DNA from 4 places in the Cupriavidus sp. FW305-F7 genome. Region 1 is predicted to be linked to each of the others. Evidence: predicted binding sites of a transcription regulator. Region 1 holds the regulator's gene; each other region holds the start of a gene.
The links. Region 1 encodes sigma-54, which starts transcription at its own class of promoters, with help from an activator protein. Its sites were predicted from a motif close to TGGCANGNAANCTGCTTT; they were not measured.
Positions count from the first base shown of each region.

Region 1 (7,214 bases):
TCGGGCGGCGGCTCCATGCCGTCGGCGATCACCAGGAAGGGCGGCTCCAACAGGATCAGCTCGCCCATCTGGCGCTTGCGGGTCTCATCGTCCAGCCGCTGGTAATAAGTGATTTCGGGCTTGCCGAGCACCTGGATGCGGTTGGGGTGGATCAGGTTCAGGTGGCCCACCAGGTCGGCGGCGGAGGTGGCTTCGCGGGCGAACTCCACGTCGAAGGCGCGGTCCGCGCCTTCCAGGCCGGCCACCCACGAGAGTTTGATGTCGGCTGCGTTGTCGTCGAAGATGGACTGGGAGGTGACGCCGGTGAGTTCCATGCGGTATGACTGGTGGGGCGGTTTGCGAAGCGCCTGGCGCCTGCCCGGTCTGGTGCCGGCCCGCCTGGGGGATCAGGGGATCAGGGATGCCATGCGATCAGCAGCTGATGGACGGCATCGGGCGTCGGCAGCGTGGCCAGTCCTTCGCGCATGTCGCGGTCGGAAAGCAGTTGCGCGATTTCTGACAGGATTTCCAGGTGCTGCTGCGTAGCCTGTTCGGGCACCAGCAGGAAGATCAGCAGCGATACCGGCTTGCCATCCGGCGATTCGAACGGAATCGGCTCGGCCAGGCGCATGAAGGCGGCCAGCGGCTGCTTCAGGCCCTTGATGCGGCCGTGCGGGATCGCCACGCCGGCGCCCAGGCCGGTGGATCCCAGCGACTCGCGCGCGAACAGGTTGTCCGTCACGATGGCGCGCGCCACACCATGGTTGTTCTCGAACAGGAGCCCGGCCTGCTCGAACACACGCTTCTTGCTGGTGACGCTGACGTCCAGGGTGATGTTGCCGGGTGGCAGCAATTTGGCCAAACGATTCATGGGCGATGCGCAGGATTTCAGTTAGCGGGCAGATCGTTCCGCGGGGCAGTGGGCTGGCTCCGGGCTGCCGTTGGCCTGGCCGGAGGCGTCCGGCCCATTATAGAGCAGCGACTACCCCCGTATTGTGCAGCGCAGCGGGGCAAGCCGGTGCAGAACGATACATGGTGATGCAATCGTGCCTCCGGGCCGGGAGCCGGCGCACCGATGCGGGGCGCGGCCAGGATTCCCTCTCTTTGTATGGCGCAGCATACACCTTGGCGCTGCGCTTGCGAACACTCTTGCCCATTCGGGTGAAAAGCGTTGGCTCCGGCGCCACAGCCGGGCCGCACCGCCAGTGCGGGCGCGGCATGCCGGCGGCAACCCGGAACGCAAGGGCGCAAAAAAGCCGCGCTTCGTGGCGCGGCTTGCCTGTTCAATCCTGATTCAGCAGCCCGCTGCGGGGCTGCCGGGCACGGTCATTGCTGCATTTGCGCTGCGGCCATCTGGTACTTGACCGCTTCGCGGTCGTGGCCTTGCACGCGATCCTTGTAGCGGATCACCTGACGGTCCAGCTTGTCGACGAGTGCGTCGATCGCTGCATATAGGTCTTCGTGATGCGCCTCGACAAAGATGTCCTTGCCCTTGAGATGTAGATTAATTTCCGCGTACTGACGCCGGTCCTTTTCCTTGTGGTTGTCGACAGAGAGCAGCACGCTAACGCCAATGACCTGATCGAAATGCCTGACGATTCGCTCCAGCTTCGTTTCCACGTACTCACGCAGAGGGGGCGTGATGTCCAGGTGGTGTCCACTGATCTTGAAGTTCATAGCGCTTCTCCTTCTGAAAGAGCCTCACCAGGCAGGCGGTGGGCTCGGCTACAAAGACTTGCGGAGATTGACTGCGGGGATCTTCAGGGCTTCGCGATACTTGGCAACAGTGCGGCGCGCAACAACAAAGCCTTGCTCACCCAGCAGTTCGGCAATGCGACTGTCGGAAAGGGGATTCCTCGGGTCTTCGGCTCCTATCAGTTGCTTGATCAAGGCGCGGATGGCCGTTGATGAAGCCGCGCCACCGGTTTCGGTGGACACGTGGCTGCCGAAGAAGTACTTCAGTTCGAAAGTACCCATCGGCGTTGCCATGAATTTATTGGTCGTCACCCGGGAGATGGTTGACTCGTGTAAACCCAGTGTATCGGCAATCTCCCGCAAAACCAAGGGGCGCATGGCGATTTCGCCGTGACTGAAAAAGTTCTTTTGACGCTCGACAATGGCCTGCGAGACACGCAGGATTGTGTCGAACCTTTGCTGGATGTTCTTGATCAGCCAGCGCGCCTCTTGCAGCTTTTGCTGCAGTCCGGCCGTGCCGGACTCACCCTTCGCGCCACGCAGGATTTGGGCATACATATCGTTGATGCGCAGCCTCGGCATCACATCCGGATTGAGCTGCGCGATCCAGCCGCCGCCACCCTTGCGCACGAACACGTCCGGCACCACAAAGTCCGCTTCCGGGCGGCTGTACGCATGGCCGGGGTAGGGCGCCAGCGAGCGGATCAGTTCGTGTGCGGACTTCAGTGCCACTTCATCTACCTGCAGTGCCTTCTTCAGCCGCGTGTAGTCGCGTACTGCGAGCAACTCCAGGTGATTGCTAACGATGTTCAGCGCCAGTTCGCGTTGCGGGTGCGTCAGGCGTCGCAACTGCAGGGCCAGGCACTCGGCGGCGTTGCGCGCACCCACGCCGGGCGGGTCGAAACTCTGCAGCAGCGTGAGGATGGCGTGGACTTCGTCGATCTCGAACTCGAGTTCTTCCGGCAACTCCGTGCAGATCTCCTCAAGCGATGCGCTCAGGTAGCCATCGTCGTCGAGCGATTCGATCAGGAAGATGGCCAGGCCTTTGTCGCGCGCCGAGATCTTCAGCGGCGTGAGCTGCTCCATCAGGTACTCGCGCAGCGTGGGCTCGGCCTCGCGCAGCTGCATCGGCGTTTTTTCATCCTCGTCGCCCTGGGGGCGGCGGGCAAAGTCGTCCAGGCTCCAGTCGCCGCTGCCGTAGTCGTCGCCGTTGCCGCTGTCGCCATAGCTGTCGTCGTCACCCGCGCCGTCGGCGCGAGCCTCGCCATTGCCCTGGGGCTCAGCCGGGGCGGGCGCCGGTGCGCTCTGCAGGTTGACCGAGCCGTCGGCCGCCACGCGCAGCGGGCTTTCGATCCAGTCGTTCTCGCGCTCGAGCAGCGGGTTTTCCGTCAGCGCCTGTTCGACCTCTTGCTGCAGTTCCAGCGTGGAGAGCTGCAGCAGCCGGATCGACTGCTGCAGTTGCGGGGTCAGGGCCAGATGCTGGGAAAGACGGAGCTGTAGCGACGGTTTCATGCGAGCTATTCTATGCGCATCTTTCCGTTGTTGGAACGGAAATTGCTATCGCTTATGCGGTCCGATCGCCGCTGGCTGTGGGAGGGCCCACGCGCGCCCGCGAAGAGGCCTGCCGCTCGCGGGCAGGCCGTTAAGTCACATGCGGAAGTTCTCGCCCAGGTAGACGCGCCGCACTGCGTCATTGGCGATGATTTCCTCGGGCTGGCCCGCGGCCAGCACCGTGCCTTCGCTGATGATGTAGGCGTGGTCGCAGATGCCGAGCGTCTCGCGCACGTTGTGGTCGGTGATCAGCACGCCGATATTGCGTGCCTTGAGGAAACTGACGATGCGTTGGATCTCGCCCACGGCGATCGGGTCCACGCCGGCGAAGGGTTCGTCCAGCAGGATGAAGCGCGGCGACGACGCCAGCGCGCGCGCGATTTCGACACGGCGGCGCTCGCCGCCCGATAGCGACAGCGCCGGGTTGTTGCGCAGGTGCGCGATCTGCAGGTCGTCGAGCAGCGAATCCAGGCGGCGCTCGATCTCGGTCTTGGGCAGCGGCTTGCCGTTGCTCACCTGAAGCTCCAGCACCGCGCGGATGTTCTCTTCGACGTTGAGCTTGCGGAACACCGAGGCTTCCTGCGGCAGGTACGATAGCCCCATGCGCGCGCGCTCGTGGATCGGCAGGCCGCTGATGTGGTCGCCGTCGAGCACGATATCGCCTTCGTCCAGCGCCACCAGGCCCACGATCATGTAGAACGAGGTGGTCTTGCCCGCGCCGTTAGGCCCGAGCAGGCCGACCACCTCGCCGCTCTTCACGTCGAGCGAGACGTCCTTGACCACCGTGCGCGAGCCATAGCGCTTCTTCAGGTGGCGCACGACCAGCGTGCTGCCGCCGGGAAGGACGGTGGAGGCTTCGACGGAAGGCTTGTCGGCGATGGTTGCGGTATCGGTCATTGGCACGGTCTGGCGTTCAGGCGTTTCTGGCGCGGGCAGGCAAGCCGGCGCCAGGCGTCAGGGTTTGTTGGCAGGCGCGGGCGCCGTCTTCAGGTCCAGCGGCGAGCCGCCATTGCCCGTGGCGCCGGCCTTCTGGTCCTGGCGCGGCGACAACACCGCGCGCACGCGACCGGACGGATTGGCGGCCGCGGCGTCGCCGCTGCCGCCGCCGGCGGCCGTGTAGAACTCCTTGCGGCTGTCGTAGGTCAGCACCGCGCCGCGGATCTCATCGACCTGCTTGGCGCCCTGCAGGCGCGCCATGCGGGCATTGCCGATCAGCTTGGAGTACTCCTGCTTGCCGTCGTACTCGATGCGGTCGCCCCAGCCGTCGATGTATTCGTCGACGCCTTCGCGCTTCTGGCGGATGTAGGCCTGCTTGCCCGGCTTGGCGGTGGCTACCGCGAACTGGTAGCCCTCGGGGTCGGTGCGCAGTTCGGCGGCGTCGGACTTCAGGATCATGGTGCCCTTGGTTAGCACCACGTTGCCGGTCAGCGTATAGATCTGCTTGACGTCGTCGTAGCTGGCGTTGTCCGCCTCCAGCACCATCGGCTTGTCGCGGTCCGCTCGCTCGGCCAGGGCGGGCTGGGCCAGCAGGCCGAAGGCCATGGCCAGGGCGAGCAGAGCCGGGGCGGTGCGTCGACGGGACGATGTCGTCAGGGAAGCAGTCATGTTGGCAGGGGTTGCTTGAGGGCGTCTGGGTACGTTGGTGCGGGTTGGTGCGGCCCCCGGGCCGGGGCTCAGGACCCCGGCGCGCGGCCTGGGGACGGCCCGGTGATGATGGTGCCGCGTACATTGCCGAGCAATTGTACTTCGCGCGTGACGTTGTTGAAGATCAGGCCGTTGGCGGTCATCACCGACGGGCCGCGCGTCAGCTTGACTGGCTTGTCGGTCTTGACGATGTCGTCATTGATCAGCAGCTGGAAATAACTGGATGCGGCGGTCAGCTGCGGGTCCTTGGACACGTCCACGCCCTGCTGGCGCATGACGAAGCCGTTGCCGTACAGGTCGATCACCGAGCCCTCGGCGTTCATGCGGCCCATATCGGCGCGGGCGGTGACCGGCGGGCGGTCCGGCTCGTACGCGCGCATGGCGGGCCGGGTCACTTCGTAGGTCTGGTCGTCCTCGAAATGGACCATGCGCTCGCCGGTGAAGCGGATCTTGGTGCTGCCGTCCGGCGCCAGCTCGGTGGCCGAGAAGCGGTCCATGAAGTAATCAGGCTCATGCTTCTTGGTGCTTTGCGCGGCCAGGTCTTCCTTGGGGGAGTTGATCTGGACCAGCCAGAACGTGCTGCCCGCCACGAAGGCCATCAGCAGCAGCGGCAGCAGCCGCATGACGATGCCGCTGAGGGAGGCGAGGAGTGCCTGCATGGTGTCCTTGGCGTTGTGCCGGTTGTGCCGGGCCCGCGCCCGCTCAGATGACCTTGGCGCGGGTCAGGTCGTGGATATGCAGCGCGCCGGTCAGGCGGCCGTCGTCGTCCACCACCAGCAGCTGGTTGATGCGGTTGGCTTCCATCACCTGCACCGCCTCGACGGCGAGCTGGTTCTCGTTGACCACGTGCGGGTTGCGGTGCATGACCTCGCCGATGGGCACGGTCTTCCAGTCGCGCGGGGTTTCCAGCAGGCGGCGCAGGTCGCCGTCGGTGAAGACGCCGATGGCGTGTCCGTCCGGATCCACCACGGCGGTCATGGCCATGCCCTTGCGGGTGATTTCCATCAGCGCCTGGGCCAGCGGCGTGTTCTCACGCACCTCGGGCACGGCGTTGCCGGTGCGCATCACGTCGCGCACATGGGTCAGAAGCTTGCGCCCGAGCGCGCCGCCGGGGTGCGAGCGGGCGAAGTCTTCCTCGCCAAAGCCGCGCGCGTCCAGCACCGCCACTGCCAGTGCATCGCCGAGCGCCAGCGCCGCGGTGGTGCTGGCCGTCGGCGCCAGGTTCAGCGGGCAGGCTTCTTTCTCGACCGCCGCGTCCAGGTGGACGTCGGCCAGCTTGGCCAGGTTGGAGTCGGGGTTGCCGGTGACCGAGATCAGCCGCGCGCCGATGCGCTTGACGATCGGGATGATCGACAGCAGCTCGCCGGTCTCGCCAGAATTGGAGAAGGCGATCAGCACGTCGTCGCGCGTGACCATGCCCAGGTCGCCGTGGCTGGCTTCGGCCGGGTGCACAAAGAACGCCGGCGTGCCGGTAGAGGCCAGCGTGGCCGCGACCTTGCGTCCGATATGGCCGGACTTGCCAATGCCCGAGACGACCACGCGCCCGGTGCATTGCAGGATCAGCAGCACGGCACGGGCAAAGTCGCCGTTCAGGCGTCCGGAAAGTGCGGAAACCGCATCGGCTTCGGTCTGGAGAGTGTCGCGGGCGAGTCTGAGTGCTCGATCCGCATCGAAATTGGCTATCATGGCGACGAAGTATACCAACGAATGCGATGGCGCCTGGCCCGACCCATGGCGCACGTCGTGCTTGCCGTGCTCGCCGTATTTTGCCGGCAGGGTGCCCGTGCCGGGTCGGACGCGCGCCTGGCCGGTCACCCAGACCGCCTGATGCATTCTCCGCTGGAACTGACCCTGGTGCTGCTGGCCGCCGCCGTCTTCGGCGTGGTCGCATTCCGCATGCTGCAGCTGCCGCCGATGCTGGGCTACCTGGCCGTTGGCATCCTGATCGGCCCGCATGCGCTGGGGCTGGCCAGCGACACCGCGCAGACCAAGTACCTGGCCGAATTCGGCGTGGTCTTCCTGATGTTCTCGATCGGGCTGGAGTTCAACCTGACCAAGCTGCGCTCGATGAAGCGGCTGGTGTTCGGCCTGGGCGGCTCGCAGGTGGTGCTGTCGATGCTGGCGGTGGTGCCGGCCAGCTGGGCTTTCAACTGGCTGTTCCCGCTGTCCTGGCAGGCGTCGGTGGCGCTGGGCGGGGCGCTGGCGATGTCTTCCACCGCGATCGTCTCCAAGATGCTGTCCGAGCGCATGGAGCTGGAAAGCGAGCACGGCCGCAATATCATCAGCATCCTGCTGTTCCAGGATCTGGCGGTGGTGCCGCTGCTGATCGTGATCCCGGCGCTGTC
Region 1 is NZ_JBYSYC010000007.1:60,432-67,645, forward strand. Features, by position in the region: gene hprK (HPr(Ser) kinase/phosphatase) at 1-314, opposite strand, end outside; gene ptsN (PTS IIA-like nitrogen regulatory protein PtsN) at 395-850, opposite strand; gene hpf (ribosome hibernation-promoting factor, HPF/YfiA family) at 1,306-1,656, opposite strand; gene AC3WL8_RS08750 (RNA polymerase factor sigma-54) at 1,705-3,186, opposite strand; gene lptB (LPS export ABC transporter ATP-binding protein) at 3,322-4,122, opposite strand; gene lptA (lipopolysaccharide transport periplasmic protein LptA) at 4,180-4,830, opposite strand; gene lptC (LPS export ABC transporter periplasmic protein LptC) at 4,899-5,528, opposite strand; gene AC3WL8_RS08770 (KpsF/GutQ family sugar-phosphate isomerase) at 5,572-6,555, opposite strand; gene AC3WL8_RS08775 (monovalent cation:proton antiporter family protein) at 6,697-7,214, shown strand, end outside.

Region 2 (7,214 bases), on a different contig from region 1:
GCGCCGCCATCAGCGACAGGAAGCCGCCCAGCGAATGGCCCACCAGCCACACCGGCTCGCGGTACTGGCGGTCGATCTCGCCGAGCAGCTCCTCCACCAGGTGCGGCCAGCCGCGCGTCACCGGGAATTCGGGCTTGTGCCCGTAGCGGTCCACGGCGCGGAATTCGAAGTCGCCGTCCAGTTCGCCGAACAGCTTGCGGTAGGTGGTCACCGGAAAGCCGTTGGCATGGGAAAAATGAATGATCTCGCGCATCGCTTGCTTCCTCGCCCGGCCCTCAGTCCTGGGTACGCGACGGATTGCGCTTGGCGCGCACCGGCTGGCCCCAGCGGTCGGCCTCGCCGGGACGCGCCAGCGAGAATTCGGCGGGCGCGGCCGGATCCCACTCCGGGTTGTGGATCTCGCCGAAGACCTGGCGCAGGCGCTGCCCCCAAGTATCGCGGATCATGCGGAAGTAGGCGTTGCGCTCGTCGATGTTGACGAAGCGCGTCACGCACAGCGTATCGGCCTCATAGACCAGCAGGTCCAGCGGCAGGCCGACCGAGATGTTCGACTTGAGCGTCGAATCCATCGAGATCAGCGCGCATTTGGCCCCCTCGGCCAGCGGCAGCGACGGGTGCACCACGCGGTCAACGATGGGCTTGCCGTACTTGGCCTCGCCGATCTGGAAATAGCAGTTCTCGGGCGTGGCCTCGACAAAATTGCCCGCCGCGTAGATGTTGAACAGGCGCACCCGCTCGCCGCGCACCTGGCCGCCGAAGATCAGGCTGACATTGAATTCGATGCCGGCATCGCGCAGCGCATGCGCATCGCGCTTGTGCACCTGGCGCACCGCCTCGCCGACGATGGAAGCGGCCTCGAACATGTCGCGCGCGGTCCACAGCGAGCGCTTCTCGTCATGGTTCTCGGCCAGGATCTGGCGCACCGACTGGCTGATCGCCAGGTTGCCGGCGGTCATCAGCACCATCACGCGGTCGCCGGGTTCTTCGAACACCGTCATCTTGCGCGACGTGGAGATGGCATCTACCCCCGCATTGGTGCGGGAATCGGACAGGAATACCAGGCCGGCATCCAGCCGCATGGCTACACAGTAAGTCATGGTCTTGTTTTGGTGTGCTTCGCGGCGGCCGGAAGTGGCCAGCCGATGGCCTGCATACCCCGGATTCTAGCGCCGGTGCCGCGGCACCGCGCCCTGTCTGGAATCAGGCACCTAATCAGGGAAAAAGCGGCGTTATGCTCACATCGACTTCAAGCGTCTCGCCGGAACCCCCTTCCAGGATGCCCCTTACCGGCGCAGCCGACGCGTAATCGCGCCCCACCGCGAGGCGTATATGACGCTCGTCGGTCAGGCAGCCGTGGGTGATATCGACGCTGCACCACACCTCGCGCGCCGGGTCCAGGCATACGTCGGCCCAGGCATGGCTGGCCATCTCGATCGCGGCCGGATCGTAAAAGTATCCGCTCACATAGCGTGCCGGGATACCCAGCGCCCGGCACGCCGCCACCATCACCTGCGCCTGGTCCTGGCACACGCCGCTGCCCAGGCTGAAGGCCTCGGCCGCCGAGGTGCCGACGTCAGTGGTGTTGGGCTTGTAGCGCACCCGCTCCGCAATCCCCTGGGCCAGCGCCAGCAGCGCCGGAATCTCGTGCCCGGCCGCCAGGAACGGTGCGGCAAACGCCTGCATCTCCGGCGGAGCCGAGGTCAGTGGCGTGCTGCCGAGGAAGTACAGCGGCGACACCCGCGCTTCGCCGGGGGGCGGTGCGTCGCAGAACGCATGGTGGCCGTCCCGGTCGAGGTCGCCATGCGGCTGCAGCACTTCCACCTCCCCGCTGGCTTCGATCGAAATGGTGCTGGTCGGTCCGGCCACCGTGAAGTTGTGCACGATGTTGCCGAAGCCGTCATGCGCCGCTGACGGATTGCCAGGCGCGACCAGTTGCCATCGGTGCACGGTCTGCAGCGGGCCCGAACGCGGCTCGAGCCGCACTTCGTGCACGCTGCGGCGCACCGGCTCGGCGTAGCGGTAAACAGTATGGTGGTGGATCTTGTATTTCACGGTATCAGGGCGCGGCGGCACATGGAGGCTGCCGGCGGCCCATCTCAGGCAGCCAGCAGCGGCACGAGGAAGTCCCGGCTGATGCCATTGCCGAGATCGCCGATGCGCTCCAGGAAGCTGGTCAGGTACGCGTGCAGGCCGACAGCGAAAATGTCGTCGATGCGCGCGTACTTCAGGTCGGCGTGGAGTTTACCAGCCTGGCGCTCGGTTTCCGCCGATTGCTGGTTGCGCACCGTGTGCAGGATGGCCACCACCTCGTCCATGCTCGACACCAGCGAGCGCGGCATGTCGGGCCGCAGGATCAGCAGCTCGGCCACGCGCTGCGGCGTAATGACCGCGCGATAGACCTTGCGGTAGACCTCGAAGCCCGATACCGAGCGCAGCACCGCGGCCCAGTGATAGAAATCGTTCTGGTCGCGGTTGGCATCGCTCTCGTCGCTGCCCGATGCCTGGAACTTGACGTCGAGGATCCGCGCGGTGTTGTCGGCGCGCTCCAGGAACGTGCCCAGCCGCATGAAGTGGAAGGCATCGTCCTTGAGCATGGTGCCGAACTGCACCCCGCGCGCCAGGTGCGAGCGGAACTTGACCCATTCGAAGAAGCGCGACGGGTCTTCCTTCAGCACGCCGTCGGCGATCAGGCGCTGCACCTCCAGCCAGGTGGTGTTGACGGTCTCCCAGACCTCGGTGGTCAGCGACCCGCGCACCGCGCGCGCGTTCTCGCGCGCCGCGCGCAGGCAGCTCATGATGGACGAGGCGTTGGTCATGTCGCGCACCATGAAGTCGATCACATCGTCGCGCGACAGCAGCCCGTACTTGTGGTCGAAGACGTCGGTCAGCTCGGAGATATCGAGCATGGCCCACCAGCCCTGCTCGGCCACCTCGGCCGATTGCGGCAGGAGCGAGGTCTGGTAGTTGACGTCGAGCATGCGCGCGGTGTTCTCCGCGCGCTCGGTGTAGCGGGCCATCCAGAACAGGTGGTCGGCGGTGCGGCTCAGCATGCGGGCTCTCCTGGCATGGCGGCGGTCGCCATGGCGGTCATTGCGGCGGTCATCACGTGGTTCGCGTTCATCGTTCCAGCACCCAGGTGTCCTTGGTGCCGCCCCCTTGCGAGGAATTCACCACCAGCGAGCCTTCGCGCAGCGCCACGCGGGTCAGGCCGCCGGGCACCATGCGCACCTCCTTGCCCGACAGCACGAACGGGCGCAGGTCGATATGGCGCGGCGCGATGCCCGACTCCACATAGGTCGGGCAGGTCGACAGCGCCAGCGTCGGCTGCGCGATGTACTGCTCCGGGCGCGCCCTCACCACTTCGCGGAAGGCATCGATCTCGGCCCGCGTCGCGGCCGGGCCGACCAGCATGCCGTAGCCGCCGGCGCCGTGGGTCTCCTTGACCACCAGTTCTTCCATATGGTCCAGCACGTACTGCAGGTCGTCCGGGCGTCGGCACATATAGGTCGGCACGTTGCTGAGGATCGCCTCTTCGCCCAGGTAGAAGCGGATCATGTCGGGCACGTACGGATAGATCGACTTGTCGTCGGCCACGCCCGTGCCAATGGCATTGCAGATGGTCACGTTGCCGGCGCGGTAGACCGACAGCAGGCCGGCCGCGCCCAGCGAGGAATCGTGGCGGAACACCAGCGGGTCGAGGAAGTCGTCGTCGACGCGGCGGTAGATCACGTCGATGCGCTGCGGGCCCTGCGTGGTGCGCATGAACAGGTGGTCGTCCTCGACGAAGAGATCGCTGCCTTCGACCAGCTCCACGCCCATCTGCTGCGCCAGGAAGGCATGCTCGAAGTACGCCGAGTTGTACATGCCCGGTGTCAGCACCACCACGGTAGGATCGGCAATGGCCTGCGGCGACACCCCGCGCAGCATGTCGAGCAACAGGTCAGGATAGTGGGCCACCGGCGCCACGCGGTTGCGCGCGAACAGATCCGGGAACAACCGCATCATCATCTTGCGGTTTTCCAGCATGTACGACACGCCCGAGGGCACGCGCAGGTTGTCTTCCAGCACGTAGAACTCGCCCTCGCCGGCGCGCACCACATCGATGCCGGCCACGTGCGCATAGATGTCGTGCGGCACGTTGACGCCGAGCATCTCGGGCCGGTACTGGGCGTTGTTGTAGATCTGGTCGGGTGGGATCACGCCGGCGCGGATGATGTCCTGGCCGTGGTAGATATCGTGGACAAAGCGGTTGAGCGCGGCCACGCGCTGGCGCAGGCCCTTTTCCAGCAGCGCCCATTCGCTGGCCGGGAAGATGCGCGGGATCACGTCGAACGGAATGGTGCGTTCAGTGCCGCTGTTGGCCTCATCCTTGTCGCCGTAGACGGCAAAGGTAATGCCCACGCGCCGGAAGATCAGGTCGGCCTCGGCGCGCTTGTTGCCCATCGTGCTTTCAGACTGCCGCGCCAGCCAGTCAGCGAAATGCCGGTAATGCGGGCGCACCGCGCCTTCAGGCAATGCCTGCCCCGCCTGGATGACTAATTGCGCCCCGTCCGTGCGCCAGTCCAGCATCTCGTCGAAATACCGCCCCGCCATGATGGCCGTTCCTCCATGTCGCGGGCTTCCGGTGCTACCGCTTCATTGCGACTTCGTGGTCGCTACCGGCTGCCCTGGTTTTGCCCTGGCTTTCCTGTCCCCAGCCCGCCGCGCCTGCCCGTTCGGGGCGCCCACGGCGATACTGTCGAGTCACTGGCCCTTTCAGCATACCCGTACCGGCGAATCCCGCAAGCTGGCGGGTGCCGGCCGGCACGGAAAGTGAACTAGCAAGATGTCTGCCAGCGCACGCAAAAACGGCCGCCAGCCAGGCTGGCGGCCGCTTGCGGGCTGCGCGGGAACGAGCCGACCGGAACGGCCGGCGCGGTCAGCGCGCCGCGCCGGCGCCCTGCGACACCGTGGCCTGCAGGATGGTGGCGACCAGCGCCTCGGGGGACTGGCGGATGTCGAGCACCAGCGCGTCGCTGGGCTCTTCCAGCGTATCGAACTGGCTTTGCAGCAGGTCGGGGTTGAAGAAGTGTTCCGTGCGCGCGGACAGGCGCGTGCCGATCAGCGATGCGTCGCCCTTCATGAAGACGAAGGTCACGCCGCCGTCGGGCGGAGTCAGCCGGTCGCGGTAGGCCTGGCGCAATGCCGAGCAGGTGAACACATGGGTGCGGCCTTCGGCCCGGGCCGCGTCGATGGCGGCACGCATGGCCGCCAGCCACGGCCAGCGGTCTTCGTCGGTCAGCGGGATGCCCGCGTGCATCTTGGCCTTGTTGGCGTCGCTGTGGAATGCATCGGCGTCATGGAAGCCGCAGCCCAGGCGCTGCGCCAGCAACTGGCCGACCGTGGTCTTGCCGCTGCCGGAAACGCCCATCAGGATATAGATCATGTCTGCTCCGTCGGTCTTGGTATCGGATGGTGTCGCCATCCTTGTCTGTCCTTGTCGGTCCAGCTGGGCGTCCTTGCGGCGGCGCAAGGACGCCCGGGGGCGCTGCCGCCCCGCAGGAAACTTCAGGGGAAAATCGGCCTCAGGCCTGGCTATTGTGCGACGGATTGCGCCGCTGCGGTACGTTGGCGCCGGCCTGCGCCGGCCTCGGCATCCGCCTCAGACAGGTCAAGTGCGCTGCCGCCCTCTTCCGCGATGCGCGCGTGGCGCCGGAACAGGCCGAACAGGCCGCGCCCCAGGCTGAATTGCGCGAAATCGTCGTCCGGCGCCGCGGCCAGTTCGCGCGCCGCGAATTCGCCTTCGTCGCCCAGCCACTGCAGCGTGCCGGCAACGGCATCGACACGGATGCGGTCGCCATCGCGCACGCGCGCCAGCGCGCCGCCGGCCAGCGCCTCGGGGCCGACGTGGATCACCGCCGGCACCTTCCCCGACGCGCCGGACATGCGGCCGTCGGTCACCAGCGCCACCTTGTGGCCGGCGTCCTGCAGCGCGCCCAGCACCGGAGTCAGGCGGTGCAGCTCGGGCATGCCGTTGGCGTTCGGCCCCTGGAAACGCACCACCGCGACCAGGTCGCCGGTCAGCTCGCCCGCATCGAAGGCCGCCTGCAGCGCCTCCTGCGCATCGAACACCCGCACCGGGGCTTCGACCACGCGGTGCTCCGGCGCCACCGCCGAGACCTTGATCACGCCGCGGCCCAGGTTGCCCTGCATCAGCCGCAACCCGCCCTCGGCCGAGAAAGGCTCCGCGACCGTCGCCAGCACCTGCGCGTCGCCGCTGTGCGCCGCGCCGTCGCGCCAGCGCAGCACGCCGTCGGTCATCACCGGCTCCTGCGCATAGCGGGCCAGCCCGGGGCCGGCCACGGTCTGCACGTCCTCGTGCAGCAGACCGGCCTGCAGCAGTTCGCGGATGACGAAGCCGGCGCCGCCCGCGGCATGGAAGTGGTTCACATCGGCCGAGCCATTCGGGTAGACGCGCGCCAGCAGCGGCGTGATGCGTGACAGCAGGTCGAAATCATTCCAGTCGATGACGATGCCCGCGGCGCGCGCCATCGCCACCAGGTGGATGGTGTGGTTGGTGGAGCCGCCGGTCGCCAGCAGGCCGACCATGGCGTTGGCAATGGCGCGTTCGTCAACGATGCGCGCCAGCGGCAGGTATTCGTCGCCGCGCGCGCGCAGGGCGATCGCGCGTTGCGCGGCCGCCGCGGTCAGCGCATCGCGCAGGCCGCTGTCCGGGTGCACGAAGGCCGCGCCCGGCAGGTGCAGGCCCATGATTTCCATCAGGAACTGGTTGCTGTTGGCGGTGCCGTAGAAGGTGCAGGTGCCGGCGCCGTGGTAGGCCTGGCATTCGGCCTCGAGCAGCGCATCGCGCCCGACCTGGCCGGTGGCGTATAGCTGGCGCACGCGCGCCTTCTCCTTGTTGGGCAGCCCGCTGGCCATCGGGCCCGCCGGCACGAACACCATCGGCAGGTGGCCGAACTGCAGCGCGCCCATCAGCAGTCCCGGCACGATCTTGTCGCACACGCCCAGCATCAGGGCCGCATCAAAGGTGTTGTGCGACAGCGCCACCGCGGTGCCCATGGCAATCGCATCGCGCGAGAACAGCGACAGCTCCATGCCCGGGTTGCCCTGCGTGATGCCGTCGCACATCGCCGGCACGCCGCCAGCCACCTGCGCCACCGCACCGACCGCGCGCGCGGCCTCGCGGATCACGGCGGGGTAGCGCTCGTACGGCT
Region 2 is NZ_JBYSYC010000030.1:94,746-101,959, forward strand. Features, by position in the region: gene AC3WL8_RS25480 (alpha/beta fold hydrolase) at 1-253, opposite strand, end outside; gene AC3WL8_RS25485 (proteasome-type protease) at 276-1,097, opposite strand; gene AC3WL8_RS25490 (transglutaminase family protein) at 1,213-2,052, opposite strand; gene AC3WL8_RS25495 (alpha-E domain-containing protein) at 2,097-3,050, opposite strand; gene AC3WL8_RS25500 (circularly permuted type 2 ATP-grasp protein) at 3,118-4,593, opposite strand; gene AC3WL8_RS25505 (gluconokinase) at 4,919-5,425, opposite strand; gene edd (phosphogluconate dehydratase) at 5,575-7,214, opposite strand, start outside.
Region 2: a site for sigma-54 is predicted at 4,818-4,835, ahead of AC3WL8_RS25500 (circularly permuted type 2 ATP-grasp protein). Genes of this name have one in related genera too.

Region 3 (7,214 bases), on a different contig from region 1:
GCGCCGAATACCTGGAACTGGCCAACACGCAGTACTACGGCTGGGCCTGGGAGAACCGGCTGGCGCTGCTGCCCACCTATGAGCAGCTGCGCGAGGCCGAGGCCGTGGTCCGGCAGTACCGCGCGCGCATCGGCAGGCAATGCCAGATCCTGTTCGTCGTGCCTGACTACTTCGAGGCTCGGCCCAAGAAGTGCATGAACGGCTGGGGTACCACCTTCCTTGGCGTGGCGCCCGACGGCACCGCGCTGCCCTGCCACGCGGCGCGCATGCTGCCCCGCCTGGCGCTGCCCAATGTCACCACGCAGGGGCTGCGCGAGATCTGGACCGAAAGCGATGCTTTCCGCCGTTTCCGCGGCACGCAGTGGATGCAGGAACCCTGCCGTTCGTGCGACCAGCGCGAGCAGGACTACGGCGGCTGCCGCTGCCAGGCGTTCCTTGTCACCGGCGACGCCGCCGCGACAGACCCGGTGTGCGAGCGCTCCGGCGCGCACGACAAGGTCAGCGAGATCGTGCTGCAGGGCCGGCTGGCCGTGGCGCAGGCGCGCGAACAAGCGATGGTATTTCGCAGCGATGGCAACTCGCTGCGGCTGAGCAGCGGCCAGCGGTAAGAAAGAAAAGACCCCGGCATGGCAGGCGCCAGCCGGGGTACCTTGCCGGCAAGCCGGCATCGTCAAGACAGTCGCCGGCCTCAGCTGGCACTCAACACCCACTCCGCCAGCTTCTTCGCGTCATCCTCGCCAAGGCTGCCATGCGGCGGCATCGGAATCCGCCCCCACACGCCCTTGCCGCCTTCGCGGATCTTCTTTGCCAGCCGCTCCGCCGCCTGGCTGTCGCCCTTGTACTTGGCGGCCACCTCGGCAAACCCCGGCCCCACCAGCTTTGACTGCATGCCATGGCAGGAAAAGCAGCCGCTCTTGTCGGCCAGGGCCTGCATGTCGGCGGCCGTGCCGGCCAGTGCCGCGCCCGGCAGCAGCGCCGAAACCACCGCCAGCGCCATCCATTCCTTCTTCATACCTGTGTCCCTCTTCGTCCCATTTCGACCCGTTTCGTCCTGTTGCAACCGCGCCCGGCGCACGCCGCGCACCCATGATGCGATGCGCGCGTGCGCCGGACCGTGTCACCTCCCGCCGGCTCAGCTCTTGTGCAGCTTGAACACCCACACCGAGCCGCCCTGCTCCAGGAAGTTCACGCGCTTGGCCACCTCGCCGCCCCACAGCGGCACCGCACCGCCCCAGCCGGACACCACCGCCACGTACTGCTCGCCGTTCTCTTCCCAAGTGACCGGGGGCGCCACCACGCCGCTGCCGGTCTGGAACTGCCACAGCTCCTTGCCGGTCCTGGCGTCGGCCGCCTTCAGGTAGCCTTCCGGCGTGCCCCAGAACACCAGCCCGCCGGCGGTGGTCATCACCCCGCCCCACAGCGGCGCGCTGTTCTTGACCTCCCACATGATCTTGCCGCTCTTGGGGTTGATGGCCCGCAACGTGCCGATATAGTCCTCGTTCAGCGGACGGATGGTGAAGCCCGCGCCCAGGAAGGCAGCACCCTTCTTGTAGCTGATGGGCTCGTTCCAGATATCCATGCCCCACTCGTTGGCGGGCACGTAGAACAGGCCGGTCTGCGGGCTGTAAGCCATCGGCTGCTGGTTCTTGCCGCCAAGGAAGCCCGGCGCGGCAAACACGGACTTGCCCTTCTTCTCGTCGCTGCCGGCGGCGGGGTCGCCGGGACGGCCTTCGGCGATGTAGTTGGGGCGACCGCTCTTCAGGTCGATGCCGGTGGCCCAGGTGATCTTCTTGACGAAGGGGAAGGCGTTGACCAGCTTGCCGCTGGCCGCGTCGTTGACGTAGAAGAAGCCATTGCGGTCGGCCTTGCCGCCCATGCGCTTGCCGTCCAGGTCGAAGGTCACGAACTCATTGACGCCATCGAAATCCCAGCCGTCGTTCGGGGTGTTCTGGTAGTGCCAGACGATCTTGCCGGTGGCGGGATCCAGCGCCACCGTCGAGGCCGAGTAGAGGTTGTCGCCCTTGCGGATATGGCTGTTCCACGGGCCCGGATTGCCGGTGCCGAAGTACACCAGCCCGGTGGCCGGATCATAGGTGCCGCCCAGCCAGGTGGCGGCGCCGCCGGTCTTCCAGGTCTCGCCCGGCCAGCTTGCGTTGGCGGTGCCGGTCACGCCGTTCTCGGTCTTGTTGCCGTCCTTGTCGTACTTGTAGCCCATATGGCCTTCCACCACCGGCCGCGACCACACCAGCTGCCCGGTTTTGGCATCGCGCGCCTCGACCCGGCCCACCACGCCGAACTCGCCGCCCGAGATGCCGGTCAGCACCATGCCCTTGACGATCATGGGCGCCGCCGTGTACGAATAGCCGGCAGCGTAGTCTTCCAGCTTCTCCTTCCACACCACCTTGCCGGTCTTCTGGTCCAGCGCCACCAGCTGCGCATCGAGCGTGCCAAAGATCACCAGGTTGTCGTAGAGTGCCGCACCGCGGTTCACCACGTCGCAGCACGGCATGATGCCTTCGGGCAGCCGGTGCTCATACTTCCAGAGCTTACGCCCGGTCTTCAGGTCCAGCGCATAGATGCGCGAATACGAGGCCGTCACGAACATCTTGCCGTCATGGATCAGCGGCTGCGATTCCTGCCCGCGCTGCTTCTCGCCGCCAAACGAGAACGACCACGCCGGCACCAGCTGCCCGACGTTCTTCGTATTGATGCGCGACAGCGTGGAATAGCGCTGGCCTTGCGGGCCCATGCCCCACGACAACACATCGCCGGGGCTCTTTGCGTCGTTCTCGATCATGGCATCGGTCACTGCCGCCTGCGCGGCCAGACTGGCCGCGGCAGCCGCAACCGCCATCACTACTCGTAACGTCCTCATTGCCATCTCCTCTCTTGTTTTGGGTTTCCCTGGTGCGCCACTGCGCCACACACCAGACATGCCTTTGGCAATTCCCATGCCAGTCGCATCCCCCCACCAGCACGCCGGTTGCGGCCCCGCTGCGTGATGGCGGCCGTGCCAGCGCGCAACACTGCGTTGCAGCTGCTCCAGAATTGAACAGCCCGCCACGGCTGGCCGGCGTCAGTGCCCAAGCGCGGCTTCCTCGCGCGCCGGGTAGAGATGGCCGACGTTGCGCAGGTACTCCGCGGGCATCGCGGCCCAGTGCGCGTAGGGCTGCGGCACCGGCATCGCCATGACCTCGGCCAGGTCCCGCCCCTGCGCCGCGGCCTCGCGCAGGCGCGTATCCAGCCATTGCAGGTAACCGCGCGTATGCGCGATGGCCTCTGCGCCGCCGCCGGCCGCAGGCACTGGCCCGTGGCTGGGGACCAGCACGCGCGCCCCGCTGTCGGCCAGCAGCGCCTGCAGCCGGTCCAGGCTGGCCTGCCAGCGGCCGATATCCGCGTGCGGCGTGGTCGGAATGCGTTGCCGGAACACCAGTCCGCCGGCAAAGACCACGCCCGCGCTGTGGTCCAGCACCACCAGGTCGTCGCCGGTATGGCCGTCCAGGCGCACGAGCTCCAGCGTATGGCGCCCGATCGTGCGGCGGCCCGGCGCCAGCGCGTGGGCAGCCGGCACGGACTCGGTGCCGCGCATCCAGTCGCCGCACAGGCGGTAGAGGTTGTCGGCATAAGCGGCGCCCTCGCGCCGCGCCCCGTCGATGGTGCCGGCCAGGGCGCTGCCGCGCACATCGGCATAGGCCTGGTTGCCGAAGAAATAGTCTGGATGCAGGTTCAGGTTCAGCACCAGCCGCACCGGGGCGGCCGTGACCGATGCAATCGCCTTGCGCTGCTGCTCGCCATACAGCCGCGACGGGCCGGTGTTGATGACCACCACGCCGTCGCCGGTGTCGATAAACGCCGTATTGATGATGTTGCAGCCGTTGCCGGGCGCGAAGTCGGCATTGGCGCCTTCCAGCAGCCACACGCCCGCGGCGATCTCGCGCGGGGCCAGGCGGTAGTCAGGAGGCTGCAGCGCGGCCTGCTGGGCGAGTGCCGGCGGCACGGGCTGGCCCGCCAGGCATAGCAGCAACCACAGTAGCAATCGTCGCTTCATGGGGACACCCGCGCCGCGATGCGGTTGCCGTTGTTGTCGTGGCCGGCCACCGTCATGCCCGGCGGCACGGCATCGCGCAGGTCGAAGGAGAAGATCGGATTCTCGGCAACCGGCTCATGCAGCGTCAGTCGCAGCAGCGGCTGCCGGGCCGCGTCAGCCAGGACCAGGGTCTCGATATGGAACGCCGGGATACCTGCCGCCAGGCCGGTATCCATCGGATGCATCACGCGCAGCCGCACGCGTGCCGCGGCCCCGCCGAAGCCCGGGAACACGCGCGCGTCCACGCGGTTGAGCGTGCGGCTCCAGCTGCCGTCGCGGCGCGTGGCGCCGGGCACCGTGCAGCCCCCGCCGCCGGCATCGACCAGCACGCTGCCGACATGCCAGGTGCCATCGCGCGTGCGCGCCGCCACCCGCACCGGCGATGCCTGTTCCAGCTTGAAGCGGAACGACAGCGACGGGCGCACCCGCAGCGGTTCGAACGCCAGCACCTCGCGGATCGGGTTGCGGTCCACCGCCACCACGATGCGATCCACTTCGCCCAGCGCCGAGGCATCGAAGGCGATCGGCACGCGCATGGGGTCTTCCGCAAACGCCGGCCCGGTCACCCTGACGCGGCTGTCGAACACCACCGGGCCAGTCTGCAGCAGCTCCTTCTGGATCCAGGCCCATTGCGGCGACTGCAGCGGATCGCTGTGCGCGATGACGGCGTCCGCTGCCCCGGCAGCCGGTACCGCCGGACTGGCCATGCCCAGTGCGGCCGCCATCAGCAGGACCATGCCCCGCGTCCGGCGCCTCATGCCTGCTGCCCCCGGCGCGCCATGCCGCGCTGCGGGTCGTAGCCCTGCAGCGCCAGCGCGAAGAACACCACCGCGCTGCCCGCCACCACCGCCAGGCTCAGCGGTGCCACCTGCCCGTACAGCGCAAAGCGGATCGCCTCGACCGCGTGGGTGAAGGGATTGAAGCGGGCCAGCTGGTACACCAGCTCCGCGCCCGACTCCTGCAGCTTCCACAGCGGATACAGCGCCGAGCTGATGAAGAACATCGGGAAGATCACGAAGTTCATGGTGCCGGCAAAGTTCTCGAGCTGGCGCACATGGACCGACAGCAGCAGGCCCAGCGCGCCCAGCATCAGCGCGGCCAGCGCCATGGCGCCCGTCGCCGCCAGCAGGTGCAGGGACTCGAAGCGGATGCCGAAGGCCATCGCCACCAGCAGGAACGCGGCCATCTGCAGCAGCGACAGCACCGTGCCCGCCGCCAGCTTGCAACCCAGCAGCCAGCCCCGCGGCAGCGGCGCGGTCAGCAGCAGCCGCATCACGCCCATCTCGCGGTCGTACACCATGGCCAGCGACGACTGCATGCCGTTGAACAGCGCGATCATGCCCAGCAGTCCGGGCGCCACGTAGATCTTGTATTCGATGTAGGTGTCATAGGGCGGCGCAATGGCGACGCCCAGCGCGTTCTGGAAGCCCGCGGCAAACACGAGCAGCCACAGCAGCGGGCGCACCAGCGACGACAGCAGGCGCCCGGGCTGGCGCAGGTACTTGCGCAGCTCGCGCCCGCAAACCGCGCGCAGCGCGCGCCAGCGATGGATCAGGATGGAGGCCATGGGTGCGCTACGCGGATGGGGTCCGGCACGCCGTGTCGGCTTCATCGGCGCCCAGGGTGTCGAGGTTGTTCTTCGGATGCAGCACGCCTTCCACCGGGGCCATGCCGACCACGCCGTCAGGGTGAGCCAGCAACACCGGCTGGCGCAGCTGGCGGTCCCAGCGGCGGAACGACAGTGGCGGCCCCTTGAAGCCGTCCACCACCACCTGCCCGGCGGCAAGCGCCTGCGCCTGTCCGGCAAACCCGGCCCTGGGCAGGCGCGCCACGCTCTCGGCGATGGCCTTGACCGCCACCCATGCAGCCCAGTCGTAGCCGGTCATCGGACGGCCCGCCGCCCGCATGAAGCGCCGGTTGAGCTGCGGCCCGCCATTGCGCTCCCAGGCCCAGTGCCACGCCTGCGCGCCCAGCCCGCTGGCGCCCACTACCGGGCGCGGCAGCAGCGTGGCGTAGGGCACGCCGCGGGCGAACTCGCCGTCGGCATCGGCCACCACCACCACGTCATAGTCCACGCCGCCGGTCAGCAGGCCGAGGTTGGCCTGGTCGCGCTCACGCGGGTCGTTGGACAGCCTGAAGGTGCGCTGCCCCGACCAGGCAATGCCAAAGCGCCGCGCCGACATCACCAGCGCATCGCGCTGCGCCGCATCGGCCGCGGACGGGCCGCTCAGCAGCAGGGCGCGGCGCCATTTGCGCAACACCAGGTACTGCATCAGCGCATCCGCGCGCATGCGCAGGCTGGGCAGCGTGTGCAGCAGCACCGGCGCGCAGCCGGCGCCGCGCAACGCGTCGTCATCGGCGGACACGTTGAACAACAAGGCCTCGCCCGGCCTGACCGCGCCCGCGGCCGCCCTGACCGACGCCGACGGCAGGTCCAGCAGGATATAGCGCGTGCCCTGCCGCGCCAGCGCAGCGACCAGCGGGGCCACCTCGGCGCCGGTGCGGGCTTCCTGGACTTCCAGCCTGAGCGACTGGCCCGCGGCCTCGAGCGCCACGCGCGCTTCCGCGGCCGCCACCTGGGCGCCGTCGAGCGCACGGCCCTGCGGCTGGCCGGGATAGCGCTGCGCCAGGCGCCGGGGCGCATAGCGCGCGTCGTCGGCCTGCGACACGACCGCCACGCGCACCTCGGCAGCGTGCACCGCGGCAGGCAGCCACGCCAACGCCATGGCGCCCAACCCGGCACGCCACCACTGCCACCACGCACGCGAGCGCTCAGTCATCGATCGCCACCGAATGCGGCACCCGGCCCGCCTTGAGCGTGGCCACCGCCTTGCGGCTGGCGGTGTCCACCACGCTGACATCGTCGGACAGGCCGTTGGCGACATAAAGCCGCGCGTTGTCGCGGCTCAGCGCCAGCCCCCATGCGCGGCGGCCGACCAGCACATAGTCCTGCACCCGGCGCGACGCCACCTCGACCACCGCGACATGGTTGGCGCGGCCCAGCCCGATATAGGCGCGCGTGCCGTCGCCGCTGGCCGCCATGCCCACCGGGGTCACGTCCTCGGCGCGAAAGCCCCGGGGCGCGAAGGCGATGGTCTGGGCCACCTCGAAGGTATCGGTGCGGATC
Region 3 is NZ_JBYSYC010000004.1:270,575-277,788, forward strand. Features, by position in the region: gene pqqE (pyrroloquinoline quinone biosynthesis protein PqqE) at 1-608, shown strand, start outside; gene AC3WL8_RS06095 (c-type cytochrome) at 689-1,012, opposite strand; gene AC3WL8_RS06100 (PQQ-dependent methanol/ethanol family dehydrogenase) at 1,133-2,875, opposite strand; gene AC3WL8_RS06105 (quinoprotein relay system zinc metallohydrolase 1) at 3,077-4,048, opposite strand; gene AC3WL8_RS06110 (quinoprotein dehydrogenase-associated SoxYZ-like carrier) at 4,045-4,824, opposite strand; gene AC3WL8_RS06115 (ABC transporter permease) at 4,842-5,654, opposite strand; gene AC3WL8_RS06120 (type 1 periplasmic-binding domain-containing protein) at 5,662-6,867, opposite strand; gene AC3WL8_RS06125 (PQQ-dependent catabolism-associated beta-propeller protein) at 6,860-7,214, opposite strand, start outside.
Region 3: a site for sigma-54 is predicted at 2,940-2,957, ahead of AC3WL8_RS06100 (PQQ-dependent methanol/ethanol family dehydrogenase). Genes of this name have one in related genera too.

Region 4 (7,214 bases), on a different contig from region 1:
AGTAGGAGCACAAGGATAACCGTCGGCGCATCCGCACCTGAGGAGCTACCATGGCCCTGGCTAGCACGCTTGCAAGCTGCCTGAGCAGCAAGAACACCCAGTACGACATCATCCGCCACCCCTACACCCTCAGCAGCATGGCCACTGCCGAGGCCGCGCATGTTCCCGGGGACCGGTTGGCCAAGACGCTGTTGCTGGAGGATGACCGCGGCTATGTCGCCGCCGTGATTCCTTCAAGCCACCATCTGCACATGGCCGCCATCTGCGAACAGACCGGGCGCAACCTGGTACTGGCGCATGAGGACGAGATCCGCGAGATCTTCAAGGATTGCGACCTCGGCGCGATCCCGCCGGTCGCGATGGCCTACGGCATGCAGACCTATGTGGACGACAGCCTGATGGCGCAGCCCGACGTGTATTTCGAAGGCGGCGACCACCAGGAACTGGTGCACATGAGCGGCGAACAGTTCTCGCGGCTGATGTCGGACGCTGGGCACGGGCAGTTTTCGCGCCGCATGATGTAAGCGGCGCTTTTTATTGGCCACTGAACGGCCACCACGCGGGTTGCGAACCCGCGCGGTGGCCGTTTTGCATGCTGGCGGGTGGGGGATGCAGACGCTTCAGCCTTCAGGCAACGCCGGCACGCTGTCGTCCTTCAGGTCCACGCCCGAGCGGCCCAATGCCGCCGCGCCGCGCAGCAGGAAGGCGAGCCGGTCGGCGGCCTGCGCATACGGCAGGCCTTCGGGGCGCACGTTGGAGATGCAGTTGCGCTCGGCATCGGTGCGGCCCGTGCGCGGCGCATGGGTCAGGTAGATGCCAAGGCTGTCGGGCGAGCTCAGGCCGGGCCGTTCGCCGATCAGCATCACCACCTGGCGCGCGCCAAGCAGCTCGCCGATCTCGTCGCCCAGCGCCACGCGCGACTGCTCGGCCACCACCACCGGGCCGATGCGCCATGTCTGCGGCAAGCGCGCGCGGGTGGCATCGAGCAACGGCAGCGCGTGCGTCTGCGTGGCCAGCGCGGACAGGCCGTCGGCAACCACGAACACCACATCGGGCGCGTCGCCCGGCCGTGCCGCGGCCAGCCGCGCGCGGCTGGCATCGTCCAGGCGCCGGCCCAGGTCGGGGCGCCGCAGGTAGTGCGCGCGGTCCGGCGCCGCGCTGTGCACGGCGAGGTTCTGTACCCCCGCCGCATCCAGCGCCGCGGTGACCGCGCCCACGTCCAGCGGCAGGTGCACCGCATCGCGCGCCTGCGCATGGGCCAGCCCGAAGGCCAGCACCGCATCGGTGGTCTGGCTGTGGCCGGTACGGCCCAGCGCTACGCGCGCGCGCGTGAACTGGCGCAGGCGTTGCCACGGGTCGGCATCGGCATCGGCGTTGGCAGGAGCGGCGGGAGGCGGGCGTCTGGCCGTCATCGGCTGCACCTTACAGGCTGTGGGCCATCTGCAGCAGCGGCTGGCGCGCGGCGGGCTCGAGCAGCCTGCCGCTGGCATCGGCAATGCCCATGCGCTGCAGCCAGGCCTCGAACTCCGGCGCGGGGCGCAGCCCCAGCACCTCGCGCAGGTACAGCGCATCGTGGAACGAGGTGCTCTGGTAGTTCAGCATGATGTCGTCGGCGCCGGGCACGCCCATGATGAAATTGATGCCGGCCACGCCGAACAGCGTCAGCAGCGTGTCCATGTCGTCCTGGTCGGCCTCGGCATGGTTGGTGTAGCAGACGTCGCAGCCCATCGGCACCCCCATCAACTTGCCGCAGAAGTGGTCTTCCAGCCCGGCGCGGATGATCTGCTTGCCATCGTACAGGTATTCGGGACCGATAAAGCCCACCACCGTATTGACCAGCAGCGGCGAGAACGCGCGCGCCACCGCGTAGGCGCGCGCCTCCATGGTCTGCTGGTCGACGCCGTGGTGCGCATTGGCCGACAGCGCGCTGCCCTGCCCGGTCTCAAAGTACATCAGGTTGTCGCCAACGGTGCCGCGCGCGAGCGCCTGCGCGGCATCGTGCGCCTCGGCCAGCAGCGACAGGCTGATGCCAAAGGCCGCATTGGCGCGCTCGCTGCCGGCCACCGACTGGAACACCAGGTCCACCGGCGCGCCCTGCCCGATCGCGCGCAGCGTGTTGGTGACATGGGTCAGCACGCAGGATTGCGTGGGGATGTCGAAGCGGCTGCGCAGCTCATCGATCATGCGCAGCAGCGAGACGATGGCGCCCAGGTTGTCCGAAGCCGGGTTGACGCCGATGGTGGCATCGCCGCAGCCATAGAGCAGCCCGTCGATGATCGACGCGGCAATGCCCTTGGGATCGTCAGTCGGGTGGTTGGGCTGCAGCCGCACCGAGAGCCGGCCCGGCAGCCCCACCGTGCTGCGAAATCGCGTCACCACCTGGCACTTGCGCGCCACCGCCACCAGGTCCTGGTTGCGCATCAGCTTGCTGACCGCGGCGGCCATCTCCGGGGTGATCCCCGGCGCCACCCGCGCCAGCGTGGCGCTGTCGGTCTCATGCAGCAGCAGCCAGTTGCGCAGGTCGCCCACGGTGGTGGCGCCGATGGCGGCAAAGGCCGCGCCATCGTGCCGGTCCAGGATCAGGCGCGTGACCTCGTCGTCCTCATACGGCACCAGCGCCTCGGTCAGGAACTGCTTGAGCGGCACCTCTGCCAGCGCCAGCCGCGCGGCCATCCGCTCCTGCTCGCTGGCCGCGGCAACGCCCGCCAGCGCGTCGCCGGAGCGCGCAGGGCTGGCCCGGGCCAGCAGCGTGCGCAGGTCGGCAAAGACGTGGCGGTGGGTGCCGATGGTGTGCGTGTAGGCCATGCGCTCCGTTCCTGGGCTCTGGGGAAAACGATGACAGCGGTGCGCCAGGCGCCTTGCCGGGCACGATTCCCCCTAATATAGACAGCCTTTGCGTGTGCCGTGATGCCAACATCGCCTCAGCGCACACGGCCTGACTCAGGAACAACATCTGGATCGGCGAGAATTCAGAATAAATTTGAGCAAATTGCATGCCGGAGACCCCGATGAAAGACCCCGACCCGACCACCACCCCGCGCCTGCTGCCGGCCGCGTGGTACAGCGTCGGCACCGTCGCTTACCTGCTGACCGCCCTGGCGCTCTGGACCGTGCTCCACGCCAACCTGGTGGCGGCATTGCTGTCCGGGCTGCTGCTGTACTCGCTGGTGGACGTGCTGGCGCCGCGCCTGAAGCGCCTGAACCAGCGCCACGACGCCCTGGCCGTGGCCATCCTGTCGGCGCTGATCCTGCTGGCGCTGACGCTGGCGGGCTGGCTGCTGGTGCGCTTTGTCAGTGGCGAGGGCAATACCCTGGACGGGCTGCTCAACCATGTGGCCGACATCATCGACCGCTCGCGTGGGCAGATGCCGCCGTGGCTCAGCGATGCGCTGCCCAACGGCGTGGACGAGCTGGCCAACACGCTGATCGAGACGCTGCGCGAGCATGCCGCGATGGCGCAGAAGCTGGGTGCCGAGGTGCTGCGCACGCTGGTGCATATCCTGATCGGGCTGGTGATCGGCGCGATGGTGGCGCTGTACCGCGCGGTGGTGCGGCCCAACCGCCGGCCGCTGGCCGCGGCGCTGGTGGCGCGCGCACGCACGCTGCAGCAGGCGTTCTCGCAGTTCATCTTCGCGCAGATCCAGATCTCGACCATCAACACCGTGCTGACGGCGATCTACCTGCTGCTGGTGCTGCCGCTCTTTGGCGTGCACCTGCCGCTGACCAAGACGCTGCTGGTGATCACTTTCGTGGCCGGGCTGCTGCCGGTGCTGGGCAACCTGATTTCCAACACCGCCATCGTGGTGGCCTCGCTGTCGGTGTCGTTGCCGATCGCGGTGGCGTCGCTGGTGTTCCTGGTGGTGATCCACAAGCTGGAGTACTTCCTGAACGCACGCATCATCGGTGCGCGCATCCAGGCCGCGGCGTGGGAACTGCTGACGGTGATGCTGCTGATGGAAACGCTGTTCGGCATCCCGGGCGTGATCGCCGGACCGATCTTCTACGCCTACCTGAAGCGGGAGCTTGCCGGCGCCGGGCTGATCTGAGTGCCGCGGCCGGCATGCCGCAGCGTTGGTAGGACCAATACCTGATTCAGGCGCCGTCCTGCTCCACCCGGCTGCGCACGAAGTCGATATGGGTCTGCATGGCGGTGCGCGCCTCTTCCGGGCGGCGCGCGCAAATCGCATCGCACAGCGTGCGGTGCTGCAGCAACAGAAGGTCTGAGGCGCCGTCGTCCTGTTCGCGCAGGCCGGTGCCGTTGATGGTGATGTGCTCGCGCAGCATGCCGATCACGCTGGTATGCAGGTGCAGGAACATGGTGTTGTGCGAGGCCTGGGCGATGGCGTCATGCAACTGCGCATCGGCATCGGCCTCTGCCTGCTTGTCGTCGGCGGCACGCGCGCGTTCCAGCTTGGCCATCAGGGCGCGGATCCGTTTCACGTCAGCGGCATCCGCGCGCAGCGCCGCAAAATACGCGGTCGCGCCCTCCAGCACGCGGCGGAACTCCAGGATGTCGTCGCGCAGCGCGGGGTGGTCGGCCACCAGTTGGCCCCAGGGCGAGGCAATGCCGGCGCGCAGCTGGTCGGTGGCGTAGACCCCGGCACCGCGCCGGCTCTGCAGCAGGCCGCGCGCGGCCAGGCGCTGGATCGCCTCGCGCACGGTGTTGCGCGCCACCTCGTATTGCCCGGCCAGCACCCGCTCGGCCGGCAGCCGCGTGCCGGGCGGCCAGGTGCCGTCGAGCAGCGCGGTCTCGATCCGGCGCATGACCGACTCCACGCGTCCGCGGGTGCGCCCGTGCCTTGCTGCCGCTGCCGTCATTCCGTATGTCCTCGCTCCTGAGCTTGCGCGGGTCGCCGGGCAGATTGGTCCAACCAATTTGTACCGCCGCGCAGAAGCGGGAATTATGCGCCGAAACGTGCGACCCCAGCACGTCCGGAGCGAGACATGAAGGATCGTCAGTACCCCACCGGCCCTGCCCCCGCGCAGGCCTACCTGTTTGCCACCTGCCTGGTCGACATGTTCGTGCCGCAGGCCGGCCTCGACGCCGTGCGGCTGCTTGAACGCGAAGGGCTCACCGTGCACTTCCCGCGCGGCCAGAGTTGCTGCGGCCAGCCCGCCTACAGCAGCGGCAACCCCGACGCGGCCCGTGCGGTGGCGCGCGCCCAGCTCGACCTGTTCAGCCAGCCCTGGCCGGTGATCGTGCCGTCGGGCTCGTGCGCGGGCATGATGCGCCACCACTGGCCGCAGCTCTTTGCCGACGATCCGGTGGCCGGCCCCAAGGCACTGGAACTGGCCGGACGCATCTATGAACTGGGCGAGTTCCTGCTCCATGTGCTGAAGCTGGATTTTGGCGATGCCGCACCGGCGGGCCAGCCGCAGGAGCGCATCGTGCTGCATACCTCGTGCGGCGCCCGTCGAGAAATGGGTACGCGCCAGCACGGCGTGGCCCTGGTCGACGCGCTGCCGGGCGTGACCCGCGTGGAGCATGAACGCGAATCAGAATGCTGCGGCTTTGGCGGCACCTTCTCGCTCAAGCATCCCGATATCTCCGGCGCCATGGTGCGCGACAAGGTGGCCTCGGCCTGCGCCACCGGCTGCGACCGGCTGGTCTCGGCCGACTGCGGCTGCCTGCTCAATATCGGCCATACCGCGGCGCATGACCACGCCCCGCTGCAGGTGGAGCACCTGGCCACCTTCCTGTGGCGCCGTACCGGAGGTGCCGCATGAGCACGCCCGGCGCCCGCGAACGCATGCTCGGCCGGCTGCGCGCTGCCGCGCCTGCACCTTCCCCAGGCACCGCGGAACTCGACCGCCGCATCGACGGCCATTTCGAGGCACGCCGCCACGGCGCGCCCGCCATTGGCGAACTGACCGGCGCGATGCTGGCGGCACTGCAAGGCCTGCATGCCGAGGTCTGGTGCGCCAGCGAGGCGGCCTGGCCGGCATTGCTGGCCACCGAGCTGGCCAATGCCGGCGTGAAGCGCCTGCTGCTTGATCCCGCCAGCCAGGCCGGTGCCGCGCTGGCGGCCGCCCTGCCGGCCCATATCGAAGCCATCGGCTACGACCGCCCGATCGAAGCCTGGAAGGCGGAGCTGTTCGACACCATCGATGCCGGCTTCACCGTGGCGCGCTCCGGCATTGCCGCCACCGGCACGCTGGTGGTCGCGCCCGATGCGGGCTCGCCACGCACGGTGTCGCTGGTGCCGCCGCTGCATGTCGCGCTGGTGCGCGCCTCGACGCTGCACACCGACCTGCATATGGCCGCGCGCACCGAACGCTGGTCCGACGGTATGCCGACCAACCTGGTGCTGATCTCCGGCCCGTCCAAGACCTCCGACATCCAGCAGACGCTGGCCTACGGCGCGCATGGTCCGCGCCGGCTGTGGGTCATCATCGAGACCGACACTGCGGAGGCCGGGCAATGAGCCAGCACACACTCAATTTTGTTCCGCCGCAGGACTTCAAGGCACGCGCCCGCGAGGCGCTGGACGATCCCAAGCTGCGCCAGAGCTTCCGCGGCGCGATGGACTTCCTGCAGGGCAAGCGCCTGGCGCAGTTCCCCGACGCGGATGAGCTGGAACGCCTGCGCGACCTGGGCGAGGCGGTGCGCCAGCACGCGCTGGCCAACCTGCCGGACCTGCTGGTGCAGCTGGAGGCAAAGCTCACCGCCGCCGGCGTGCAGGTGCACTGGGCCGAGAACGCCGACGAAGCCAACGCGATCATCCACCGCATCGCGGCATCGAAGCAGGCGCAGCGCGTGATCAAGGGCAAGTCGATGGCCAGCGAGGAAATCGAGCTGAACCATTACCTGGCCGAGCGCGGCGTGGACTGCATCGAGTCGGACATGGGCGAGTACATCGTCCAGCTGGCCGGCGAGAAGCCCTCGCATATCGTGATGCCGGCGATCCACAAGACCAAGGGCGATATCGCGCAGCTATTCCAGGCGCATATCCCCGACACGCCCTATACCGAGGATGTCGACGCGCTGATCCAGACCGGCCGCCGTGCGCTGCGCCAAGCCTTTGTCGAAGCGGATATCGGCCTGTCCGGCGTGAACTTCGCCGCCGCCGACACCGGCACGCTGTGGCTGGTGGAGAACGAGGGCAATGGCCGGCTTTCCACCACCGTGCCCGACGTGCATATCGCCATCATGGGCATGGAGAAGGTCGTGGCCCGGCTGGAGCACATCGTGCCGCTGTCCACGCTGCTGACGC
Region 4 is NZ_JBYSYC010000016.1:91,870-99,083, reverse strand. Features, by position in the region: gene AC3WL8_RS17000 (aminoacyl-tRNA deacylase) at 51-524, shown strand; gene eutC (ethanolamine ammonia-lyase subunit EutC) at 621-1,412, opposite strand; gene AC3WL8_RS16990 (ethanolamine ammonia-lyase subunit EutB) at 1,423-2,805, opposite strand; gene AC3WL8_RS16985 (AI-2E family transporter) at 3,009-4,046, shown strand; gene AC3WL8_RS16980 (FadR/GntR family transcriptional regulator) at 4,093-4,764, opposite strand; gene AC3WL8_RS16975 ((Fe-S)-binding protein) at 4,945-5,727, shown strand; gene AC3WL8_RS16970 (LutC/YkgG family protein) at 5,724-6,425, shown strand; gene AC3WL8_RS16965 (LutB/LldF family L-lactate oxidation iron-sulfur protein) at 6,422-7,214, shown strand, end outside.
Region 4: a site for sigma-54 is predicted at 2,982-2,999, ahead of AC3WL8_RS16990 (ethanolamine ammonia-lyase subunit EutB). Genes of this name have one in related genera too.